One region of the Micromonospora sp. NPDC002296 genome, then DNA from elsewhere that is predicted to be linked to it. Evidence: riboswitches for the same ligand, from Rfam matches in the RefSeq annotation. Region 1 holds a riboswitch; the other holds the start of a gene.
What was found. Region 1 has a riboswitch for cyclic di-AMP ahead of ABT023_RS10975 (coiled-coil domain-containing protein). Riboswitches for the same ligand answer to the same signal wherever they lie in the genome.
Positions count from the first base shown of each region.

Region 2: linked by a shared signal. The riboswitch ahead of ABT023_RS27950 (transglycosylase family protein) and the one ahead of ABT023_RS10975 (coiled-coil domain-containing protein) in region 1 are both predicted to bind cyclic di-AMP.

Region 1 covers NZ_JBEOWQ010000010.1:10,448-17,641, forward strand. Annotated here, with positions in the region: gene ABT023_RS10940 (heavy metal translocating P-type ATPase) at 1-1,371, opposite strand, end outside; gene ABT023_RS10945 (DUF8832 domain-containing protein) at 1,385-2,413, opposite strand; gene ABT023_RS10950 (heavy-metal-associated domain-containing protein) at 2,442-2,651, opposite strand; gene ABT023_RS10955 (metal-sensitive transcriptional regulator) at 2,801-3,103, shown strand; gene ABT023_RS10960 (DUF305 domain-containing protein) at 3,240-3,872, opposite strand; gene ABT023_RS10965 (hypothetical protein) at 3,964-4,629, opposite strand; partial or broken gene ABT023_RS10970 (YibE/F family protein) at 5,008-5,223, shown strand; cyclic di-AMP (ydaO/yuaA leader) riboswitch at 5,592-5,723, shown strand; gene ABT023_RS10975 (coiled-coil domain-containing protein) at 5,727-6,749, shown strand; partial or broken gene ABT023_RS10980 (carbonic anhydrase) at 6,938-7,194, opposite strand, start outside.
Region 2 covers NZ_JBEOWQ010000078.1:7,366-14,559, reverse strand. Annotated here, with positions in the region: gene ABT023_RS27965 (PEP-utilizing enzyme) at 1-1,214, shown strand, start outside; gene ABT023_RS27960 (peptidase inhibitor family I36 protein) at 1,445-1,741, opposite strand; gene htpG (molecular chaperone HtpG) at 2,798-4,711, shown strand; cyclic di-AMP (ydaO/yuaA leader) riboswitch at 5,139-5,292, shown strand; gene ABT023_RS27950 (transglycosylase family protein) at 5,292-5,942, shown strand; gene ABT023_RS27945 (hypothetical protein) at 6,086-6,412, opposite strand; gene ABT023_RS27940 (response regulator) at 6,502-7,191, opposite strand.

The DNA.
Region 1 (7,194 bases):
CAGGGTCATCCGCCCGGTGGTGACGGTGCCGGTCTTGTCCAGCACCACGGTGTCCACCTGCCGGGTGGACTCCAGCACCTCCGGGCCCTTGATCAGGATGCCGAGCTGGGCGCCCCGCCCGGTGCCGACCAGCAGCGCCGTCGGCGTGGCCAGGCCGAGGGCGCACGGGCAGGCGATGATCAGCACCGCCACGGCGGCGGTGAACGCGGCGGTGGGGCCGGCCCCGGAGCCGAGCCACCAGCCCAGCGTGCCGGCGGCCAGCGCGATCACGATCGGGACGAACACCCCGGAGATCCGGTCGGCCAGCCGCTGCACGGCCGCCTTGCCGGTCTGGGCCTGCTCGACCAGCCTCGCCATCTGGGCGAGCTGGGTGTCGCCGCCGATCCGGGTCGCGGTGACCACCAGCCGGCCGCCGGCGTTCACGGTCGCCCCGACCACGGTGTCGCCGGGGCCGACCTCGACCGGGACGGACTCGCCGGTGAGCATGCTCGCGTCGACGGCCGACGTGCCGTCCTCGACCACCCCGTCGGTGGCGATCTTCTCGCCGGGGCGGACCACGAACCGGTCCCCCACCGCGAGCTGGTCCACCGGGACGCGGGTCTCCACCCCGCCGCGCAGCACGGCGACGTCCCTGACGCCCAGCTCCAGCAGGGCGCGCAGCGCCGCCCCGGCGGTCCGCTTGGACCGGGCCTCGAAGTACCGGCCGGCGAGGAGGAACGCGGTCACCCCGGCGGCGGCCTCCAGGTAGATGTTGCCGGCGCCGTCGGTGCGGGTGATGTCGAGCCGGAACGGGTGGGTCATGCCGGGCATCCCGGCGTCGCCGAGGAACAGCGCCCACAGCGACCAGCCGAACGCGGCCAGGGTGCCCAGCGAGACCAGGGTGTCCATGGTCGCCGCGCCGTGCCGCAGGTTGACGAGCGCGGCCCGGTGGAAGGGCAGGCCGCCGTAGACCACGACCGGGGCGGCCAGGGTCAGCGACAGCCACTGCCAGTAGTCGAACTGCCAGGCCGGGACCATGGCGAGCACGATCACCGGCACGGCCAGCACGACCGACACCCACAGCCGGGTACGCAGCCCGCGTAGCTCGTCGACCGGCTCGGTGGCGGGCTCCGCGCCGGCCGGGGCGGGCGGGGGCGGCACGACGGCGGTGTAGCCGGTCTTCTGCACCGTGGCGATCAGGTCGTCCGGGCTGACGTCGTCGGCGTACGAGACGCTGGCCTTCTCCGTGGCGTAGTTGACCGTGGCGGTCACGCCGTCCATCCGGTTGAGCTTCTTCTCGATCCGGGCGGCGCAGGACGCGCAGGTCATCCCGCCGATCGCCAGTTCGATCCGGTTCTCTACGACCTGCAACGGCCGCGTGGGCGAGGTCATCTCAGCCCTCCTGTCAGTCATGCCCGTGCCCGGGGACCCCGTGCCCGGCACCGGCACTCGGGGTGCCGGTGGCGGTCGGGGCGGTGGCGGTCGGGCTGATGGTGGCGGCCGGCGCGCTCGTCGCCGGGCCGCCGGGCGCGGCGGGGACGCCCACGACGACCGTGAACTCGGCCGTGTGCACCGCCTCGCCGTGCCGGAAGTCGAGGTAGAGCCGGTACGCGCCCGCCGAGGGGAACTCCGCGGAGAACGTGACCGCCGGCCCGGCCGGGGTCCGCCCGTCTCCGGGTGCGCCCTCGGGATGTACGTGCAGGTATGCCAGGTCCCCCTGGCGCAGCGCCACCAGGTGCCCGTACGCGCCGAGGTAGGGCTGCAGGTCGGTGACCGGCGTGCCGTCCCGGCTCACGGTCAGGGTCAGCTCGGTGGCGCGGCCCGGCTGCGGCGATCCGGCCAGGGTGACGGTGTAGCCGTCGGCCGTGGCGCTGGTCGCCGGCTCGGGCAGCGGCCGGGTGTCGACCGGGCCGGGCACGGTGACGTCGACGCCGAGGGTCAGCGCCGGGCCGCCGGTGGGGGTGAAGTCCGCGAAGGCGCGCCATACCCCCGGGCCGCCGAGCGGGGAAGCGACGCGCCAGGTGCCGTCCGGAGCCAGCTCCGGGTGGACGTGCCGGAAGCCGGAGAGGTCCCGCCGCGCGACGATCAGGTGCATCCGCTTGTCGTGTGCGACGTCGTAACGGGTGACGGGGGCACCGTCGGGGCCGGTGATCCGGAAGGCGAACTCGCCGGCCGGCGCGGCCACCGGGGCGAGGGTCCAGCCCCGGTCGGAGACGAGCAACCCGCCGGGCAGGTGGGCCGCGTCGTCGTCGGTGGAGGAGTGCGCGCCGCCGCCGGAGGGCTGCGCGGCGCTGCCGTGGGTCGGGTCACCGGCGTCGTGGCGGGTCTCGGCGGCCGGGGCGACGGGGCCGGCCACTTGGCCGACCCCGTACGCCGCGCCGAACACCGCCGCGAGGCCGAGGGCGAAACCGCTCAGCTTCGTCGCCGTGTTCATGGGGTACCTCGGTTCTGTGCGGTCGGCGTCACGCGCCGACGAGGTCGTAACCGGCCTCGTCGACGGCGGCGCGCACGGTGTCGGTGTCCAGCGGGCCCTCGCTGGTGACGGTGACCCGGCCGGCGGCCAGTTCCACCTGGACGTCGCTGACGCCCTCGATCGCGCCGATCTCGGTGCTGACCGAGGTGGCGCAGTGCCCGCAGGTCATCCCCTGCACCTGGTATGTCGTGGTGATCATCGCGATTCCCCTCTCCTGGCCCACCATACCCCCGGGGGGTAATCGTGAGGCGGACCACAGCCATCTCCGGCCATCCCGATACCCATGGGGGGTATCGCTGCCGGAAAGAACCGTAGCATACCCCCTGGGGGTAGGTTATCCTCGATGCCATGACCGCACCGACGCCCGCCCCGACCCGGGGGTACACCGCCAGCAAGGACCAGTTGCTCGCGCGGCTCCGCCGCGTGGAGGGCCAGGTCCGCGGCATCGAGAAGATGGTCGACGAGGACCGCTACTGCATCGACGTGCTCACCCAGATCTCCGCGATCCAGGCCGCCCTCGAAAAGGTCGCCCTCGGCCTGCTCGACGGGCACGCCCGGCACTGCATGCACGAGGGCGCGGCCGAGGGCCGGGCCGACGAGATGGCCACCGAGATGATGGCCGCCGTCGGCCGCCTCATGAAGCGCGGCTGACCGCGCCCGCCGCCGCCCGATCCCGTCTTCCACCGCCGGGCCCAACCCAGTCCCGTGGCCAGGACCGGCCTCCGGCTCGCCGCCCGGGACCGGGGGCGGGCCGGAGAGACCCGCCCCCATCACAAGGCCCCCGGCGTCAGAGCCTGGCGAGGATCTTGTTCATGGCGTCGATCTCGCCCTGCTGGGCGGTGACGATCCCCTGGGCCATCGCCTTGGCCTCGGCGTGCGTGCCCTTCGCCAGCTCCTCCTTCGCCATGGTGATCGCACCCTCATGGTGGGCGATCATCATGGTCAGGAACTGCCGGTCGAACTCCGAGCCGGTCGCGCCCGCCAGCCTGGTCATGTCCGCGTCGGACATCATCCCGGGCATGCCGTGGTCCATCCCCGGCATCCCGTGCCCGGGCCCGTCCGACGACGGGACGGGGCGACCCCACCCGGTGAGCCAGCCGGTCATGGTCGCGATCTCCGGCCCCTGGGCTCCCTTGATCTGAACGGCGAGGCGCTTGACCTCGGCGTCGGCGGCCCGGGAGCCGGCCAGCTCGGCCATCTCCACCGCCTGCCGGTGGTGCGGGATCATCATCTGGGCGAACATCACGTCGGCGTCGCCGAACGTGGCCGCCCCGCTCGCCGGTGCGCCGCTGGTCGAGGCGGGCGGCGTCTCGTGGCCGGAGGAGGTGTGGTCGGCGGAGCCGCAGGCGGTCAGGGCCAGGGCTGCGATGAGCGCCCCGCCGGCCAGGGCGGCGCGGCGCGCGATCGTACGAGTGGTCACGGTCTGGATCCTTCGATGTCGAGTGCGTACGTGGGCAGGACGGGGACACGGGCCGCCGGCAGCAGGGGCCGGGCGCCCGCGTCGGGGCGTCCTACGTACGCGACACCGAGATCTCGGCCAACCACAGTCCGATCGGCCGGGGCGGTGGGGCACGCGGACCGGCGGGCGACCCGGCGGGCCGACGGGCGGACGGGCCGACCGACCGCGCCCCGCTGAGCAGGAGCACGGCCACGAACAGCGCCACCGCGAGCGCGCCGAGCACCGCCAGGCAGATGCTCCAGCCGGGCGGGCCGGCACCGGGATCGCCGGCGGGCAGCAGCCGCGTGGACGAGCACCCCGCCACCGGACAGCCCTCGGGCAACACCCGCATCGCACCTGCCAGCGTCACGCCGACGCGGAGCGCGGCGTCTGCCCCGACATCGACCACCGGAAGGGCGGTGCCGGTCGGTTCGGCCGCATGGGCGGCAGCGCCGGCCGCGCGCAGGGCAGCGTCGGCCGCGTGGAAGGCCGCGCCGATGGCCACGGGAAAGGCCGCGCCGGTCGTGGCGGTCACGGCGGAAGCGCCGCTCGTCGTGGCCGCGCGATAGGAGGCGGCCGGGTGCGCGTCGGGAGACCCGGCCCGGTCGTGACCGCCGTGGCCCCCGCCGCCGTGCGCGCCGTGGCCGAGAGTGTGCATCGCGGCCAGCCCGACCAGGGTGCAGATCAGCAGCGCGAGCCGGGCCCATCGCCCGGTGGTCAACACCGTCGCCGTCCGCACCCGGTCCACGCTAGCCTGTCCGGCCGGGAGCCCGGGCCGAACACGCCACGAGCGGCCGCACCGCCGCCTACCGGGTCCCGGCCGGTGTCGGCGACCGGACCCCGCACCCGGGGCGGGCCGACCGACCCGGAGGCCAGTCGGGGCACGTCCGGCGGGCCGAATCGGACGGGCGATCTGCGTTCTCAGGTGGGGATGGCTACCATTTCGGGCGATGGTCGCCCGGATTCCGCACCGCCCGCCCCGCGTACCCCGCCGGGCGGCACCGACTCGGCGGCCGGTGCCGGCCCGCCGCAGCGTCCCGCCCCGTGTTCGCCGTGCGTGACGGCGCGGGCACCGCGAGGAACCTTCCCCCGCCGAGTCCGACCCGACGGGTCGGACCTCACCGGCCACGGCAGCGAGGACGCCACCACCCTGTCGATGTTCCGGGGCGACGTGGACCTGCACGGCCTGCCGCTGGCCGGCATCATCATCGGCTCGCTCGGGGTGCTCGACGACGTCACGGTCACCCAGGCGGCCACGGTGACCGAGCTGGCACACGCGAACCCGGGGCTGTCCCGGTTGCAGCTCTACCGGGCGGCCGGGCACACATCGCGTCCACGGGCCGGGCGGGCGGGGACGGGGACGCGCCGGCCTCGCGTACCCCCGTCGCGGCCCGGCACCCGGCGGAGCGGGACCTCGCGTTGGAGGCGCTCAGCGGCGGGCGGCCCGACGACCAATTTTCCGGCGGGCCGCCCGCCCCGCCGATTCCCCGGCCCGGTGGGCCGGCCGAGAAGGGAGCACGGACAGCGCATGGTGACACTCCGCAGCGTGATCGAGATTGGTCTCACGCGTGAGAATCACGTCACTGACTACCGAAAGCAATTACAAAATAACGCTTTTAGTCGGCATCCGGACGTAGATCCCCACGAGGACTGTCGGGTAACCTCGCTGCCGGTCACCGCCGAAGGCGCGCAGCGGCGCCTGCGGTGCCGCCGCCCAATCGCCGCGAGGCGAGCCGGGGATCCAGGTACCTGGGGTGAATCCGCGACAGCGGTAAGGGCCACTTCCGCCCCGAACCCGTCAGCTAACCCGGTCGGCGGTCGATGGAAGGGAAAACTGTGACGGCACCCCTGCGCCGCTGGCTGGCACCCGTGGCGGCCGTGTTCGCCGCGCTGGCGATCCTCGCCGGGCCGGCCACCCCGGCGCTGGCCGCGCCCTCCACCCCCAAACCCTCGGGGCACGAGGAGGACGACGAGCCCAAGCTGATCACCGACGTCATCGAGGCCGCCAATCGGGACTTCACCCAGGCCAAGGCGAAACTCGACAAGTCCAAGAAGCGCCAGCTCCAGCTCGCCATGGAGGTGAAGCGGGCCGAACAGGAGCTGGAAGCGCTCGCCCCGCAGATCAGCGAGATGGCCGCCCAGTCGTACCGGACCGGGCGGATCGGCCCGATGGCGGTGCTGCTGGAGAGCGGTGCCCCGGACTCGTTCGTCGAGCGCGCCACCGCCCTCGACCAGCTCAATATGATCAACGCTCGGAAGCTGGGCGAGGTCAACGAGGCCAAGAAGGACGCGGAACAGGCCAAGCTCGCGCTCGACGCCGAGATCCGCGAGCAGCTGAAGCAGACCGCGATCATGGCGAAGAAGAAGCACGACGCCGAGAAGTCCCTCGCACTGGTCGGCGGCAAGGGTTTCACCGGCGGGCTGGTCAACGCCACGTCCCCGGTCGCGAAGATCGCGCCGGGCCGGAGCTCGGACGGCGACTGGCGCCCCGAGTCGTGCAGCGAGAACGACCCGACCACCTCCGGCTGCATCACGTCGCGCACGCTGCACGCGTACAAGGAGACCAAGAGGGCCGGTTTCCACCGGTTCGTCGGCTGCTACCGCCCGGGCGGGCCGTGGGAGCACCCCAAGGGTCGGGCCTGCGACTGGTCGCTGCAGAAAAGCGGGTTCTCCCCCTGGCACAACAACGACACCCGGATGTACGGCAACAACCTCGCCGCGTTCCTCATCCGCAACGCCGACCGGCTCGGCATCTACTACGTCATCTGGAACCGGCAGATCTGGTTCCCGGCGACCGGCTGGAAGTCCTACAGCGGGCCCTCCGACCACACCGACCACGTGCACATGTCGCTGCTCTGACGACGCCGCCACGCGATCGAGGGCCGTCCCGCACACCTGCGGGGCGGCCCTCGCCGTGCCGTGGCTCTACGAGCGTCTCAGGCGGCGGCCGGGGCCGCCGGGGCGGCCCCCTGGAGCAGGGCGGCTCCCGGGGGCGGGGTGGGCGCGTCCTGGGCAGCCGGGGCCGGGGTGACGGCCGGGGCCGGGGTGACGGCCGGGGCCGGCGGGACGGCCGGGGCGAAGCCGGCGGGCACCGCGGCCACCGTCCGCACTCCGCCCGCGCTGAGCCGGTACGACATCCCGACCACCGCGCACCGCCCGGCGGTGACCTCGGCGGCCAGCACGGGCGATTCGGCGAGCATCGCCTCGACGGTCTGCGCGATGTGGATGTCGACGATCCCGTTGATGTCCTCGACCCCGCGCTCGGCGGCCCGCCGAAGGCTGGGCACCACGGCGTCCACCACGG
Region 2 (7,194 bases), on a different contig from region 1:
GGGGCGACATCCGGACGGCATCGGGGCCGGCGCTCTTCGACCTTCTCCTGGCTGCCTTCGCGGAGCACAGGCGGTCCCTCGGTGACCCCCGGAGCATGCAGGTGATCATGGCGGGGATGGATGCCACCCGGTGGCTCAACGAGCAACTGTGGGCGTGGCTGGGCGAGAAGAACGCCGCCGACACCCTCACGCTCTCCGCACCCGGCAACGTCACGTCGGAGATGGGGCTGGCGCTCCTGGACGTCGCCGACGTCATCCGCCCGCATCCGGAGGTGGTGGCGTTCCTGCGAGAGGTCGAGGACGAGGGCTTCCTGGCGGAGCTGGCCACGCTCCCGGGTGGCCGGGAAGCGCACGACGCCATTCGGGCCTACCTCGACAGGTACGGCATGCGCTGCGTCGGCGAGATCGACATCACGAGGCCGCGCTGGAGCGAACGCCCCACCACACTCGTGCCCCTCATCCTCGACAACGTCAGGAACTTCGAGCCGGGCGCCAGCAGGCGGCGCTTCTCGCAGGGGCTCCGGGCGGCGGGCAGGAAGGAACAGGACGTCCTGGAGCGCCTGCGGGCCCTGCCGGACGGGGAGCGCAAGGCCGACGAGACCAAGCGGATGATCGACCGGGTCCGCACCTTCATCGGGTACCGGGAGTACCCGAAGTACGCCATGGTCAGCCGCTACTTCGTCTACAAGCAGGCCCTGCTGGAAGAGGCCGAGCGCCTCGTGCACGCCGGCGTGCTCCGGGAGAGGGAAGACGTCTTCTACCTCACGTTCCAGGAGCTGCACGACGTCGTGCGCACGCACCGGGCGGATGATCAGCTCATCCACCGGCGGAAGGAGGCGTTCAGGTCGTACCAGGCGCTCACGCCGCCCCGGGTGCTCACGTCGGAAGGTGAGGGCATCGCCGGGGCGTACCGACGCGCCGACGCGCCGACCGGCGCGCTGGTCGGCCTCGCGGTTTCCGGCGGGACCGTCGAGGGGCGAGCCCGCGTCATCCTGGTCACCGCCTACACCGACCCGAGTTGGTCACCCCTGTTCGTCGCGGTCGTGGGGTTGGTGACCGAGGTCGGCGGCCTCATGACCCACGGGGCGGTGGTCGCCCGGGAGTACGGCCTGCCCGCCGTCGTCGCTGTGGAGAATGCGACCAAGCTGATTCGGGATGGGCAGCGGATTCGGGTGCACGGAACCGACGGGTACGTCGAGATCCTGCCCGACTGATCACGGCCGAGAAGGCTGTTCGTCAGGGCTTCGACCCGGCTTGTGAAACAACCGCAGGCCGCTCGAGCGTCATTCCGATTCCGTGCGAAGGTGCCGGGCGGGCGACCATCCAGGGCTGCCCGCCCGACACCCGGGGCGCGCGGCTACCGACGCTGCGTCGCGGCCGAGACGGATTGAATCAGGCTCTCAATACCGAGAACCTTGCACCTGCTCGAAAACTGCCGTCGAGGCTAGCAGGCGATGTTGACGCGGTTCGCCGAAAGAGCACCGTTGCTGCCCTGGTTGCCCACCGGAGTGGACCAGCCGGTGTAAGTGCTTCCGTTGTACCAGTAGATCGTGCCATGGCCGCGATTCCAAACCGATATGACCTGGAACGGGAGGTTGTGCCAGCCGCAAGTGGATGGCTTCCAGGGGGTGCCTCCGCCACCGCTCTGCGGGTAGAAGCAAGAGTAGTCGGCCGGGCAGCTGGCCCATGCGGCTTGCGCCGGGGCGGCGGTCGCCACGACTCCGGCGGCTCCGAGAGTCATGCCTACCAGCACTGCCGCAAGTTTGCGTCCGGGTCGTCGCATAGTCACTCCTTAAGCACTCGCCCCCGATGAGAGGCTTAATGGCTTGCCTGATCGACTGCGCAGCGCATCGAAGTCTAGACAAAACGCCAAACGATAGATAGGGGTCGTTGCATATTGGGCAGATAGTTGCCAGCTTTGGTCATCGATGTTAACGTTTCGGGCTCCGTATCTCGGAGCAAGGTGCGACAACGGGCAGGCTCGCGCAGCAGGCGTCCTCGTTCGCGCCATCCCATGAACCCGCAGGGTTCGCTTCGCGCGTCGCGCATCCGCCCAGGTCGTCCCAGGCGACCCGGCCCGACCCACCCGGCGTCATTGGACGACGCCCGCCGGTGACTGACTGAGTGCCGATCGGTGCGGACGCCAGCGGACAAGCGCTGACGATGACGGACCGTGTTCCCAGGCCAAGGGCCAAAAGAACAGCAGCTCACGTGGCGGTGCTGGTCGGGTGGAGGGGGCAGGGAGTCCGCTGGGGGCGGAACCGGGGCCCTGTTGCTGTCGACAGCAATGGTGGCAGCAACAGGGCCGGACACCGAGGGCCAGGTACGTAGAGCTACGGATCAGCGCCCGCTTGCCCGTGACCCCCGTACCCCGACCACCATCACCCGACTCGCCGTCACCCTCGTACTGGGCTGAACGATGACCGGACCGCACCTGTCCCTGGCCCAGATCCGTAACCGACTGATCCTCACAGCCCGTACCGTCCTCCGCCAACATCGGCCCGGACCCGACGGCCGTTGCCCGACATGCCGGATCCCGCACTGCCCGGTGGCGACCGCCGCCCGCGACGTCCAGAAGGTGGCCGAGGAAATACAGCAGCGAAGCACAGCAACAACCCCGCCGACCGGACCCGACCGCGACGACCCACAGCAGGCCGATTGACCTCGAACAAGGGCCGGACCGACCCGCTCGCCGCCGGTTTGCATCGAGGTGCGTCCGGGCCGGGCGGGTGACGCGACCGGTAGCGACGACTCGTATCCTGTGCGCGAAGGTCGGATCCAACTGAAAGGGGTCGGTGTGAGCAACCGGATCGAGACGCTGGAATTCCAGGCGGAGGCGCGCCAGCTGCTCCAGCTGATGGTCCATTCGATCTACTCGAACAAGGACGTCTTCCTGCGCGAACTCATCTCCAACGCCTCCGACGCGCTGGACAAGCTGCGCCTGGAGTCCCTGGTCGACAAGGAACTCGCGGCCGACGCCTCCGACCTGCACATCGAGATCGAGGCCGACCGCGACGCGCGCACCCTGACGGTCCGGGACAACGGCATCGGCATGTCCCGCGACGACGTCGTCGGCCTGATCGGCACCATCGCCAAGTCCGGCACCGCCGAACTGCTCGCCAAGCTGCGCGAGTCGAAGGACTCGGCCGGGTCCGCCGACCTGATCGGCCAGTTCGGGGTCGGGTTCTACGCGACCTTCATGGTGGCCGACAGGGTCACCCTGGTCACCCGCCGCGCCGGCGAGACCGAGGGCACCCGCTGGGAGTCCACCGGCGAGGGCACGTACGTCGTGGAGACCATCGACGACGCGCCGCAGGGCACCGCCGTCACCGTCCACCTCAAGCCCGAGGACAGCGACGACAACCTGCACGACTACACCGTCGACTGGAAGATCCGCGAGATCGTCAAGCGGTACTCCGACTTCATCGCCTGGCCGATCCGGATGACCGTGGAGCGCCCGGGCGAGGACGACGCGGTCACCCGCGAGGTGCAGACCGTCAACTCGATGAAGGCGCTCTGGGCCCGGCCGCGCAGCGAGGTCGACGAGGCCGAGTACAAGGAGTTCTACAAGCACGTCAGCCACGACTGGGCCGACCCGCTTGAGACGATCCACATGAAGGGCGAGGGCACCTTCGAGTACGAGGCGCTGCTCTTCCTGCCCTCGCACGCCCCGGTCGACCTGTTCGCCCCGCAGGCCCGGCGCGGCGTGCAGCTCTACGTCAAGCGCGTGTTCATCATGGACGACTGCGACGCGCTGATGCCCAACTACCTGCGCTTCGTCAAGGGCGTCGTCGACGCGCACGACCTGTCGCTGAACATCTCCCGGGAGATCCTGCAGCAGGACCGCCAGATCCAGGCGGTCCGCCGCCGGCTGGTGAAGAAGATCCTCGCCACCGTCAAGGAGCTGAAGGCCAACGAGGCCGAGAAGTACCGCACCTTCTGGGCGGAGTTCGGCCCGGCGCTGAAGGAGGGCCTGCTCGACGACCCGGACAACACCGAGGCGATCCTCGACATCGTCTCCGTCGCCTCCACCCACGACCCGGCGGAGCTGACCGGCCTGCGCGACTACGTCGAGCGGATGAAGGACGGTCAGGGCGACATCTACTACATGACCGGCGAGTCCCGCCCGATGATCGAGAACTCGCCGCACATGGAGGCGTTCCGGGCCAAGGGCTACGAGGTGCTGGTCCTCACCGACCCGGTCGACGAGGTGTGGGTCGAGCGGGTCGGGCAGTTCGACGGCAAGCCGCTGCGCTCCATCGCCAAGGGCCAGGTCGACCTGGACACCGAGGAGGAGAAGAAGGAGGCCGAGTCGGCCCGCGAGCAGCAGCGCCAGGAGTACGCCGACCTGCTGACCTGGATGACGGGCCGGCTCTCCGACAGCGTCAAGGAGGTCCGGCTCTCCACCCGGCTGACCACCTCCCCGGCCTGCGTGGTCGGCGACGCCCAGGACATCACCCCGACGCTGGAGAAGATGTACCGGGCGATGGGGCACGAGGTGCCGCAGGTCAAGCGGATCCTGGAGCTGAACCCGGGGCACCCGCTGGTCGAGGGGCTGCGCAAGGCCCACGAGCAGGAGGCCGGGGCCGACGCGCTCGGCGACACGGCCGAGCTGCTGTACGGGATGGCGCTGCTGGCCGAGGGCGGCGAGCTGGCCGACCCGTCCCGGTTCACCCGCATCCTCGCCGACCGGCTGGCCCGCACCCTGTAGCCGCCGAGACGCACCGCGCGCCGGGCTCCCGGTCGACACCGTCGACCGTGGACGCCCGGCGCGCGCCGTTGCGCGTCCCCTCGGCGGGCGCGGGTGGACCGGGGCGACGGCCCCATGCTTCGGGGGGCAGCCGCCGGCCGCCCCACCGGGCTGTGCGGCGATCACCGAGCGTTTCCGGACTCCGATGTGCGCAATCGGACCACCATCACCCTAAGTTAGGGGGCGAGCTTGTGTGATGGGGGTTCACCCTGATCGGACTCGGCCCGGCGGTCGCTCTGCACGGCTGGTGAAGGCTCGCAAGTCGACGGTGTGGCCTCTTAGCCCGAGCGGGTGAAGAACTTCACAAGAGGTGGGCACTCGTCACGAACGGTGCCTAACGTCGGTTGAGTCCGCGAACGCGGCGACCACGGTCGGTAACGCCTAGTCCTGCCGCCGACCGTCGGTTCCCTTGTCAGTCAGGCAGGAGCGGGGGACCCACATGTTCCTCGGTGCACCGCACCTCGGGGTGAAGCCGCCTGTGGCGGCCGGGCTCCTCGGCCCGAACCCGACAGCTCACCTCGCCGGCGTGGAGGAGTCACACATGGCAACTGAATACACCGCCCGCCACCGTCGGGTGACCGTCCGCCGCGCCGCCGTCGGCACTCTCGCCGCGGGCGCCCTCGCCGGGGTCGTCGCACTGGCCGGCCCGGCCGCGCCGGCCCAGGCCGCGGTCAACTGGGACGCCGTCGCCTCGTGCGAGTCCGGCGGCAACTGGCACATCAACACCGGCAACGGCTACTACGGCGGCCTGCAATTCTCGCAGGGCACGTGGGCCGGCTACGGCGGCAAGAGGTACGCCGCCCGCGCCGACCTGGCGACCCGCAGCGAGCAGATCCGCATCGCCGAGAAGGTGCTCGACGGCCAGGGCATCGGGGCGTGGCCGACCTGCGGCAAGAAGGGCGGCTCGACGAAGGGCAGCCCGAAGTCGGAGCGGAGGTCGGAGACGAAGGCCACCCCGAAGGAGCGGTCCTCGCGTACCGAGAAGCCGGCCTCGCGCAGCAAGCGGGACACCACGACGAGCGCCCCGTCCGGCGGCGGAACGACCTACGTGGTCCGGTCGGGCGACACCCTCTCCAAGATCGCCACGGCGCAGGGCGTGCGGGGCGGCTGGCGCGCGCTGTGGGAGAAGAACGAGCGGGTCGTGGGCGAGCACCCGAACCTGATCTTCCCGGGCCAGCGGCTCAGCTTCTGACGCACCCGGCCGGGTCGGTGCGACCCGGCGCCCCGGTCCCGGGGCATCCAGCACCGGAAGCGCCCGGCCGGTTCCTCCGGCCGGGCGCTTCCGCGTCCCCGACGGGCACTACCACCGCGGGCCGGGCCACCCGGGATTCCACGTCAGGCCACCCGCCGGTCGGCGAGCACCGCCACCCGGGCGAAGTACTCGCGGAACAACGGCTCGTCGCCGGGCGGCACCCGGACCGCGGGCGAGTTGGCGAACCGGAAGGCGAGCCGGTCGGTGCCGTAGAGCGGTTCGTTCGGGTCGCGCACGACACCGAAGAACAACTCGCCGGGCTTGTCAGGCTTCTTGTAGTGCACCAACGCCCCGAGCCATCGCAACGGAACCCGGAACGTGTGCTCGGAGCTGTCCAGGTTGAACAGCTCGAACACCCCCCGGTCCACGCGCAGGTGCAGGTTCCCGTAGTCGAACGCGAGCGGCTCCATGCCGGCCAAGGTATCGCGGGAGCACCGTCGAACGCGCCGTCGCCGCCCGCAGAAACGACCTCGCGTGAGACCACCGACGGGTCACGGTGTTACGGCCGCCGGTCACGTACGGGGGCGGGCACGGGATTCACAAGGCCACCGTTGTACGCGGCGATCACGAGTTGCACCCGGTCGCGGGCCCCGAGTTTGTTCAGCAGGTGTGAGACGTGGGACTTGACGGTCTTGACGGCGATGGTGAGATGCCCGGCGATCTCGTGGTTGGACAGACCCTGCCCGATGAGGCCGAGCACCTCGGTCTCCCGGGCGGTCAGCTGACCGAGCAGGGATTGCGCGGGGCCGGCAGGGCCGGTGTGCTGCCTGCAGACGTAGTGCTCGACCAGGCGCGCCAGGATCGACGGGGCGAAGAGCGATTCGCCGTCGTGCGTACGCCTGATGGCGTCGAGCAGATCGGCGGGCCGGCTGTCCTTCAGCAGGAAGCCACTGGCTCCGGCGCGGAGTGCGTGGAAGACGTGCTCGTCGAGGTCGAACATGCTCAGGACCAGCACTCGGGTGTGCCCGAGCCCCGGCAGCCGGCAGATGCCCCGGGTCGCCTCGATGCCGTCGAGCCGTGGCATCCTGACGTCCATGAGCACCACGTCGGGCGCGGTGGCCTCGGCCACGGCGATTGCCTCCATCCCGTCGCCGGCCTCTCCGACCACAGCGAGACCGGGCTCGGCGTCGATGATCATCGCGAGGCTCCGCCGGAGCAGGGGTTCGTCGTCGACGAGAACGACCCGCAGGGG